Regions from separate parts of the Solibacillus sp. GQ1 genome, predicted to be linked through region 1. Evidence: riboswitches for the same ligand, from Rfam matches in the RefSeq annotation. Region 1 holds a riboswitch; each other region holds the start of a gene.

Evidence for each region. Region 1 has a riboswitch for S-adenosylmethionine ahead of AC6CH1_RS18835 (bifunctional homocysteine S-methyltransferase/methylenetetrahydrofolate reductase). Riboswitches for the same ligand answer to the same signal wherever they lie in the genome.
Region 2: linked by a shared signal. The riboswitch ahead of metK (methionine adenosyltransferase) and the one ahead of AC6CH1_RS18835 (bifunctional homocysteine S-methyltransferase/methylenetetrahydrofolate reductase) in region 1 are both predicted to bind S-adenosylmethionine.
Region 3: linked by a shared signal. The riboswitch ahead of AC6CH1_RS14885 (O-acetylhomoserine aminocarboxypropyltransferase/cysteine synthase family protein) and the one ahead of AC6CH1_RS18835 (bifunctional homocysteine S-methyltransferase/methylenetetrahydrofolate reductase) in region 1 are both predicted to bind S-adenosylmethionine.

What each region holds. Positions count from the first base shown of each region.
Region 1 covers NZ_JCAXEX010000009.1:22,170-25,518, reverse strand. Annotated here, with positions in the region: gene AC6CH1_RS18835 (bifunctional homocysteine S-methyltransferase/methylenetetrahydrofolate reductase) at 1-1,636, opposite strand, end outside; SAM riboswitch class I at 1,739-1,836, opposite strand; gene hemG (protoporphyrinogen oxidase) at 1,924-3,309, opposite strand.
Region 2 covers NZ_JCAXEX010000001.1:2,414,718-2,418,066, reverse strand. Annotated here, with positions in the region: gene pckA (phosphoenolpyruvate carboxykinase (ATP)) at 1-1,084, opposite strand, end outside; SAM riboswitch class I at 1,283-1,398, shown strand; gene metK (methionine adenosyltransferase) at 1,664-2,860, shown strand; gene AC6CH1_RS12250 (gamma carbonic anhydrase) at 2,970-3,349, opposite strand, start outside.
Region 3 covers NZ_JCAXEX010000003.1:130,326-133,674, reverse strand. Annotated here, with positions in the region: gene AC6CH1_RS14890 (hypothetical protein) at 1-274, opposite strand, end outside; gene AC6CH1_RS14885 (O-acetylhomoserine aminocarboxypropyltransferase/cysteine synthase family protein) at 464-1,768, opposite strand; SAM riboswitch class I at 1,886-2,000, opposite strand; gene nfsA (oxygen-insensitive NADPH nitroreductase) at 2,247-2,981, shown strand; gene AC6CH1_RS14875 (hypothetical protein) at 3,026-3,349, opposite strand, start outside.

The DNA.
Region 1 (3,349 bases):
GTACTTCATCGGACAATTTAATGCCCGGTACTTCATGATGTAAAAATTCCGCGCTGCGTGATGAAGTAAGTGGCATAATCCCGATATAAATCGGTGTTTCCAAATTCTTAGTCGCCTCATAGATTTCGATAATCTTTTCTTTCGTATAAACCGGCTGTGAAATAAAGTAATCTGCACCATGCTCGATTTTCTTCTCTAAACGGGCAACAGCACGATCCAACACACGGACATTCGGATTAAAAGCAGCGGCCACCGAGAAATTCGCCTGTTTACGGAGTGACTTCCCAGTAAAAGAACCACCTTTATTTAACTGCTTAATTAAGGAAATGAGCTCCATTGACGAAACATCATATACGCTCGTCGCTCCCGGGAAATCCCCCACTTTTGTCGGGTCCCCTGTTACGACCAGAATATCATGAAGCTCCAACGCATCAAGTCCCATTAAATGTGACTGAAGCCCAATTAAATTTCGGTCACGGCACGTTAAATGCGGCAATGAACGAATTCCGTGCTCTTTTAAAATAGCGGCCATCGCGATATTGCTGATGCGCGGCGAAGCAAGTGAGTTATCAGCCATCATAATGACATCGGCTCCCGCTTTTGCCAGCTGTTTTGCCCCTTCGACAAACCCATCGATTTCCAGGTGACGCGGTGTATCCAGCTCAACAATAACAGAGCGTTCACGTTTTGCTTTTTCGTGGAGCGGCTCTTGTTTACGTGGCTCCGGAATACGGACGAATTGTGTAGACCTGTGTTTTTCTTCCTTCGTTTCGATTGGCTGCATATTCGCCAAACGTTTTTTTACGGCTGCAATATGCTTCGGTGTCGTCCCGCAGCACCCGCCAATTAAACGGACTCCTTGGTTTACAAGTTCAACGGCTGCACGTGCGAAATAGTCGGTTTCCGATTCATAGACAACACGACCATCTTCAATATCTAATAATGATGCATTTGGGTAAGCCGATAGAAAGGCCTTATTCGGTAAATTGACTCCTTCAAATGCCTGAATCGTATGGAAAGGACCTAATCGGCAGTTACTCCCAACAATATCCGCACCTAGTCTTTCTAAATCCTGAAGTGCTTCATTTAAAGACATTAAATTTTGAAGGACACCCGGCTCCTGCATTGTCACTTGGGCAATGATCGGTAAATCAGTCATAGAACGTAATAGATGGACACAATGCGATAATTCTTCAAAATCGTAATACGTTTCCAGTAAGAATCCATCTGGTTCACCAGCTAGTAATACTTCCGCTTGTTCTTGGAACGCAGTTAAAATTTCGTCTAATGTCGCATCACTTTTTCGGATTCCACGAATACCACCGATTGTCGCCAGCACATATTGTCCATCCAGGGAAGCAGCACGCTTTGCAATTTTTAACGCAGCTTCATTAAACTCCTTAACACGATTTTCATAGCCATAACGTGCAAGCTTAATTCGGTTGGCTCCGTATGTATTTGTCTGAATAATATCTGCACCCGCCGCAATATATTCACTATGAATTTTTTCTATAATATCAGGACGTGCAATATTCATCTCTTCATGACAATAATCCAATCCATATGAATAAAGAAGTGTTCCGATTGCCCCGTCTGCTGTTAAAACCCGTGTTTGTAATTCTTCAAGTAAACCCATTGCCTTCACTCCATCATTTACAGTATTTTCAGTATATTAACGATACAAAAAAGCCTTCTTTCATTAAATAAAAGAAGGCATAATAGTTATCAACTTAATCCCTTCTCATCTTCTGGCATTTGCCACTGGATTTAGCACCTGACTTAACGTTGGTTGCTGAAGTTTCATCGGGCCAGTCCCTCTACTTCTCTTGATAAGAAAATAATATGAATTTTTAAAATAATTAAATGAATCATAACGTTATCTAATACTTCCGTCAATACCCTTTAGCCGAATGAAGTATTTCTTTACATAATTCGACTAATAATTTGTTCAGCTGTTTTTTTTCCATTTAAAATACAGGCACCGATTCCTACTCCGAAATAGGCACATCCCGCTAATAGAACATTCGGGTAATCATTTGCCAGCTGCTGTATAACTTCCGATAATGCTTCATTATGCGCCAAATCATAGCGGGGCATTTGGTCAACCCACTTTGTTACATTGACGACTGTCGGCTCCGCTTCAACACCTAAGCTAACACGTATATCTTCCAATGCAACTTTCGTAAGTTCTTCATCAGACATAACAGCCAACTCTTCATAACGCGGATTAATATTTTTATAAAACAGGCGAACAAGTAAATTACCTTCCGCCGATGTATGTTTCCATTTACGGCTCGTCCATGTTGACGCATTGCAAACTAAATCACTATTATGCGAAACTATAAAGCCTGTACCATCTGCCGGTAAAATATCATCCGGTACATCAAAGCCCAAATACATCGTTAAAGCAGATGCCGTCGTGAACTTTTTCAACTGTTCTTCCAGTGAGTCATCCTGTATGACATGACGTACTGTTTCATTTGGAACAGCCAATACAACAACATCCGATAAAATTATTTCTTCTTCCAGCACGACTTCATATTGCTCTTCTTTTTTACGGATTTGCTTTGTTACTGTATTTTTCATGAATTCAACTTCCGGCAGCTGTTCCTCTAAGCGATCGATCAATGCCGATAAACCTGAGCGGAAAGAAATAAACTTCTTATTCGCAGCTTTTTCAAATTGCTCTCGATGTGCTTCGAATCCTTTAATAATCGATCCGTATTTGTTTTTATAGTCCACTAAATAAGGCAATGTGGATGCCAGGCTTAATTGATATAAGTCGCCTGAATAAACACCCGCTAATACAGGGGCAATTTGCTTGCGGACAATTTCTTCCCCTAAAAAATACTCCAAAAACGTACCGATCGAGCTTTCTTTTGTAAATTTAGTATTCGGGATTTCTAAATCTTGAAGTGCTCTCTTCTTTCCTTCTTCAGAAATTAACGTACTCGACATGAGTGATTCCACACTCATCGGAATACCGAATGTCGATCCTGCCGGAATTGCATGGAGCTCATTATTCGTATGAATGTAAGAAATTCCTGTTTCGTTATAGACAAGCTCTGATTCAAAATCAAGCTCTTTTACAAGCTCTAAAACCCCTGGATGGCGAGCTACAATTGAGTCAGCCCCCGTTTCCATAATAAAACCTTTATCCTTTTCGGAATGAATTTTCCCGCCTAAATATGCGTTCTTTTCAATCAGTATTAACCGTGCTTCCACATTTTGCTCATGCATTTTATTTTTCAAATAATGCATCGTACATAGCCCGGTAATCCCGCCACCTACAACTACTACTGTTTTCATATCCATTCTCTCCTATTTCGTTCGCTTCTCTTTTATAAGT
Region 2 (3,349 bases), on a different contig from region 1:
CTTTAGTCAATTTAGAGATAGGAGGTAATACACCAAATGCATCGGCTGTTAAGAAGACGATTGTATTTGGATGACCTGCTACTGATGGCAAGACGATATTGTCGATAAAGTCGATAGGGTAAGCGACACGTGTGTTTTCTGTTAAAGAACCGTCTGCATAGTCGCATTCACGTGATTCAGGGTCTACCGCAACGTTTTCCAATACTGAACCAAAGCGGATTGCATTGTAAATTTCCGGCTCATTTTCAGCAGATAGGTTGATTGTTTTTGCATAGCAACCACCTTCAATGTTGAATACGCCATTGTCAGACCAGCCGTGCTCGTCATCACCGATTAATTTACGGTCTTTGTCAGCTGATAAAGTAGTTTTTCCTGTACCAGATAAACCGAAGAATAATGCTACATCGCCTTCTTCTCCAACGTTTGCAGAACAGTGCATTGGGAAGATACCTTGTTCAGGTAACAAGTAGTTCATAATACCGAAGATTGACTTCTTCATTTCACCTGCGTACTCAGTTCCGCCGATTAAGATGATTTTCTTTTCGATAGATGTTATAATAAATGTTTCCGATCCAGTACCGTCTACTTCCGGATCTGCTTTGAAGTTTGGCGCAGATACGATTGTAAACTCGGCAACGTGTTTAGCCAATTCGTCTGCTGTTGGGCGGATGAATAATTGATGACAGAATAGATTATGCCAAGCATATTCGTTAATTACTTTAATAGATAATTGAGACTCTTTGTCTGCACCAGCAAAACCGTTGAATACATATAACTCGTCACGTTCTTTTAAGTAATTTATAACTTTTACATAAAGTTTATCAAATACTTCTGCAGAGATCGGACGGTTTACTTTACCCCAATCGATTTTGTCATTTGAAATTTCTTCTTCTACTATATATTTATCTTTAGGAGAGCGGCCAGTATATTTGCCTGTTTCAGCACGTAATGCGCCTTCAACAGTTAGCGATGCTTCTCCGCGTGATGTAGCTTTTTCAATTAATTGTGGAACAGATAATTGAGTTTTGATGTTTTCCCCGTTTAAAAGTTCTTTCAGCTCGTTAGCAATTTCTACCGAATTCATCTATTAAATACCATCCTTTTTTATAGTATTCCCTTATAGAGGGGAGTTGATTCCTAATTCAAAAATAGTATAACACATTAAGTGAAATAATCTATACTAATTGCAAATTATTTTTTCGTAAATTTTAGCAGATCGAAAAAAGTCAAAATTTGTTGACAGTACTTGAATTTTTGCGTAAGATGTTTAATTGAACGGATACTCTTATCCCGAGCTGGTGGAGGGGCAGGCCCTATGAAACCCGGCAACCTGCGTATATTTTATACGTGTTGGTGCCAACCTGATGCAAGGGCAAAATTTCCCTTGAACGATAAGAGTGAAAGGTAACGAAACGTAATATCCTTTCCTCACGTGTGATGAACACGGCTATGAGAGAAAGGATTTTTTTTATTTTGTTTTACAATTTCGTACTGAACGAAAATTATATAGTTACAGCCTTTCAGACCCTCGTGTTAAAGCAAATATAGCTTGACGTTAAAAAGGCAGCTACGCATCAGCGTAATTCCTGCAATATAACGGACATGGGTAATGAGTACCGTATCAATAAAAAACAATTGCCAAAGTGATTTAGGAGGAAATGACATGACAAATCGTCGACTGTTTACATCAGAAAGTGTAACGGAAGGACATCCGGACAAAATTTGTGATCAAATTTCGGATGCCATTTTAGACGCTATTTTAGCTGCAGATCCAAATGCACGTGTAGCTTGTGAAACTACGGTAACAACAGGCTTAGTATTAGTATCTGGTGAAATTACAACTTCTACTTATGTAGATATGAAAGGAATTATCCGCGATACAGTAGCAGAAATCGGCTATACACGCGGTAAGTACGGCTTTGATGCTGAAAATCTTGCAGTACTAGTAGCAGTAGGAGAGCAATCACCTGACATTGCACAAGGTGTTGACCAGGCATTGGAAGCACGTGAAGGTTCAATGACTGAAGATGAACTTGAAGCAATCGGTGCAGGCGACCAAGGTTTAATGTTTGGTTATGCATGTAACGAAACACCGGAACTTATGCCGATGCCTATTTCTTTAGCTCACAAATTAGCGCGTCGTTTAACAGAAGTGCGTAAATCAGGTGAATTGGAATATTTACGTCCGGATGGTAAAACACAAGTAACAATTGAATATGATGAAAACAATGAACCTGTTCGTGTAGATACAATCGTTATTTCAACACAGCACGATGAAGAAGCAACATTGGAACAAATCCAAACAGACATTAAAGAACACGTTATTAAACCGGTAGTTCCTGCTCATTTATTGGATGAAGCTACAAAGTACTTCATCAACCCAACAGGTCGCTTCGTAATCGGCGGACCTAAAGGAGATGCAGGTCTTACAGGACGTAAAATTATTGTTGATACTTACGGCGGTTATGCACGTCACGGTGGCGGAGCATTCTCTGGTAAGGATGCAACAAAAGTTGACCGCTCTGCAGCATATGCAGCACGCTATGTTGCCAAAAATATTGTAGCAGCTGGCTTAGCCGACCGTGCTGAAGTGCAACTTGCTTATGCAATCGGTGTTGCACAGCCTGTTTCAATCGCTGTTGATACATTTGGTACAGGAAAAGTAGCAGAATCACAAATCGTAAACTGGGTTCGTGAACTCTTTGACCTACGTCCTGCAGGCATTATTAAAATGCTTGATTTACGTCGCCCAATCTATAAACAAACAGCAGCATATGGACATTTCGGTCGCACAGATTTAAATGTGCCATGGGAAAATACGGATAAAGCAGCTGAATTAAAAGCAAAAGCAGGAATTTAATAAAATAAAAAGGAGCATCCGGTTAAATGGATAGCTCCTTTTTTGTAATTTCCAGTAAACTTCCTATATTATAGGTAGAGATTTCGATAAACAGTAAATGAGTGTGAAATTATTTCTGAAGTGATTTATAGTATTGTCCCTTCGCTACATATTCGGAAATAATGCGATCCATATCTGCGCGATCTTCTGCAGTTACTTCACGTACGACTTTTGCTGGGCGTCCCATCGCTAAACAGTTGGGAGGAATCACTTTTCCCGGTGGCACAAGACTACCGGCACCGATAAATGCTCCTTCGCCTATAACGGCTCCGTCCAATATGATGGAACCCATACCAACTAAAGCACGTTTCTTAATTGTACAGCTATGTAATGTAACTTGATGACCTACTGTTACTTCATCTTCAATAATGAGAGGGTAAGCGGGACTTTGGTGAAGGCAGCTCAAATCCTGGATGCTGACACGGTCGCCAATTATTGTCTTGTTTACAT
Region 3 (3,349 bases), on a different contig from region 1:
CACCATATTTTAAGAACCACTCTCTGGCTGGCGATAAAATATGGGCTGTACCATGAATTTTGTATTCCTCGGCAACTTCTTTTACAACATAACCTGCTGTGGTAAGATCGTGAGCTTGTTCAGAGAAGGCACTGTGTCCAAAAACATGCTGCCACATCGTATTCACATCCGCCAAAATTTGCTGGATAGCGCAAGCGTTCACAAATTCCTTTACGTCATTAAGTTCATAAATAATATAGGCTGCAATGTTTTGTGCACTGTATACTTTCCCCATGTTGAACAACTCCTTTTCTTCCAATGATGCTGCAACATCACTTTAAATTTTTCCGGTTGGTAATATTATTATCCCAATTGTATTACTTGGTATTAAATTTGTCAATAAAACTTATAAAAATAGTAGGGATTAATTTTCTAAAAATTGCTTAGCTTCTCGAATGGGAAAAGCTAAGCCTTTTTTAAAGGTTTATGCGTTTGTTTCTGCGCCTACTTCAGCCGCAACTTTCGCTAATGCCTGTTCTAAATCTGCGATAATATCTTCTGCTGCTTCTAACCCGATTGATAAGCGAATGAGCTCTTCCGATACGCCGGCAGTTTTTAGTTCTTCAGCAGATAACTGTTGGTGCGTTGTGCTCGCAGGGTGGATAATCAATGAACGGGCATCCCCAACGTTTGCTACGTGTGAAAACAATTCTACGTTATCGATTACTTGGCGACCGGCTTCGCGTCCACCTTTAATGCCGAACGTAATGATAGATCCAAAGCCGTTTTTCAAGTACTTTTTCGCCAAATCATGTGTCTCAAAATCTTCAAAGCCGTTGTAATTTACGTATTCCACAAATGGGTGGGCTCTTAAATACTCGGCAACTTTTTGTGTATTTTCATTGTGACGGACAATACGCAAATGAAGCGTTTCAAGTCCTTGCAGGAAGTTAAATGCCGCGTCAGCAGATAATGTTGGACCAAAATCACGCAATAGTTGAACACGAAGCTTTGTCGCAAATGCAGCGCCTGCTGTGTCAATCCCGTAGCGTAGACCATGGTAAGAAGTATCCGGTTCTGTAAATCCTGGATGTCTTCCTTGTGTCCAGTCGAACTTCCCTGCATCAACGACAATCCCGCCGATTGTCGTTCCATGACCACCAATCCATTTTGTTGCAGAATGGATGACAACATCCGCACCGAATTCAATCGGATTACTTCCGTATGGGGAAGCAAATGTGCTGTCGATTAATAAAGGAAGACCATTGTCATGAGCGATGTTTGCTACCGCTTCAATATCCAGTACTTTCAAGCTTGGATTTCCGATAATTTCAGCGAAGATTGCTTTCGTTTTATCCGTGATTGCCGCCTGGAAGTTTGCAGGATCTGATTCATCCACAAATTTTACTGTAATGCCGTAGCGAGGCAATGTAGTGGCGAATAAATTGTAAGTCCCACCGTAAAGTGAACCTGCCGCAACAATTTCATCCCCTGCACCGGCAACGTTTAAAATCGAAAATGCTACTGCTGCTGCGCCAGATGAAAGCCCTACTGCTGCTGTACCCCCTTCTAATAAAGCAACCCGTTCTTCAAATGCCCCGACTGTCGGGTTCATAATACGAGAATAAATATTGCCTGTTTCCTGTAATGCAAATAGACGTTGCGCATGAGCTGTGTCATTAAATGCATAGGCTGTTGTGCGGTAAACGGGAACTGCAATTGCACCTGTTACCGGGTCTGGCTTTTGTCCCCCGTGTAATAATAAAGTTTCTGGTCTTAAATTTGTCATTTTATTACCCCCAAAAATTTAATCGATGGTGAAATCGGTGTTTTTTGAGGAGGATTTTTTAAATGAAAAAAACCCTCTTCAGTTAAGAAGAGGGTTGCGCATGAGCAAGTTTGCCTCCTCTTATCTTTCAAAATGATTGTCCATTTTGTAGGAATTAGCACCTTAGTCAGTTCATCACTTACTGGTTGCCGGGCATCTCAGGGCCTATTCCCTCCGCCGCTCTTGATAAGAGTTATGTGATTTGTGTTCCATCGTTGAGTCTCAGTATAAAACATACTAATCCGATATGTCAACACAAAAAAATTAAAATTTTCAGATTTCTATTCAGATTACTCTTATCTGTATTTAACGATATGCAAAAATTCCTTCTCTATGAATTGAACAGACGTTAATAATCGACTTCAAGTAAAATATTGACTAAAATAAGCTTGAAGGCTATATATTTAAGTTTTTTATTACATATAAGGGAGATGTTCACGTGAATACAAAAGAATTATTACGCAGTCATACATCTGTTCGTAAATATACAGGTGAGGAAATTTCTAAAGAAACTGTCATCGATTTAATCGAAACTGCACAAATGGCGGCAAGTTCGCATTTTGTACAGGCCTACAGTGTCATTTGGGTAACGGATGAGGAAAAGAAAACGAAGCTTGGTGAACTGTCTAAAAATGAATTCCAGTTCAAAACAGCGGGCGCCTCTTTCTTGTTTTGCGTAGATTTCAAACGTTTGCAAGTAGCCGGTCAAAAACATGGGGTTGATATTTCTGCTGACACGGCTGAAAACGTGCTTGTAGGGGTAGCAGATGTTGCATTATTTGCCCAAAACTTTGTTATTGCAGCTGAATCAATGGGTTACGGCATTTGCTATATCGGTGGTGCCCGTACAAATCCTAAGGAAATCAGCGAGCTGTTCAATTTACCGGAATACGTTTTCCCATTATTTGCGATGACGATCGGTACACCGACAAAACGCAATGAAACAAAACCGCGTTTACCGGTAGCTGCGGTATTGCATGAAAATGGTTATGACGTTGATAAGTACGAGACGCTGCTAGATGAGTACGATGGAATTATGGAAGACTATTACAGCAGCCGATCTTCGAATCAGAAGACTGCAACATGGACGAAACAAATGGCTGATTACTTAGTTGAACAAAACCGTCCGCATATTAAAGACTTCCTTGCTTCACAAGGCTTTACTTGGAAGTAAGCTAATAAAAAGGAGTATGCCGCAAAATGGCATACTCCTTTTATTTATTTCAACCCTTCAATTTGCAATGCTTTTACAGGCTGGAAATCTTCTCCTGTTTTCGCGTACGTTATCGTCGCCTGGTCACCTTCTTGCAAGTATATTGCAAACGGTGCAACTTCCGTAGAAACGATGAAGTTTTCACCTGTGTTCGCCAGGAAGGATACAATTGTGAAATCACCTACACGCTCTTTATAAACACGCACGACTTTTACCGTCGCTTTGGCCTCTTCGGCATTCGAAGTACCATCTACCGTACTGCCGCCACGGCTTAACGCTGTTTTATAAAGTCTTAACGCTTCATTTGGTGTTGTACCATATGCCGAAAT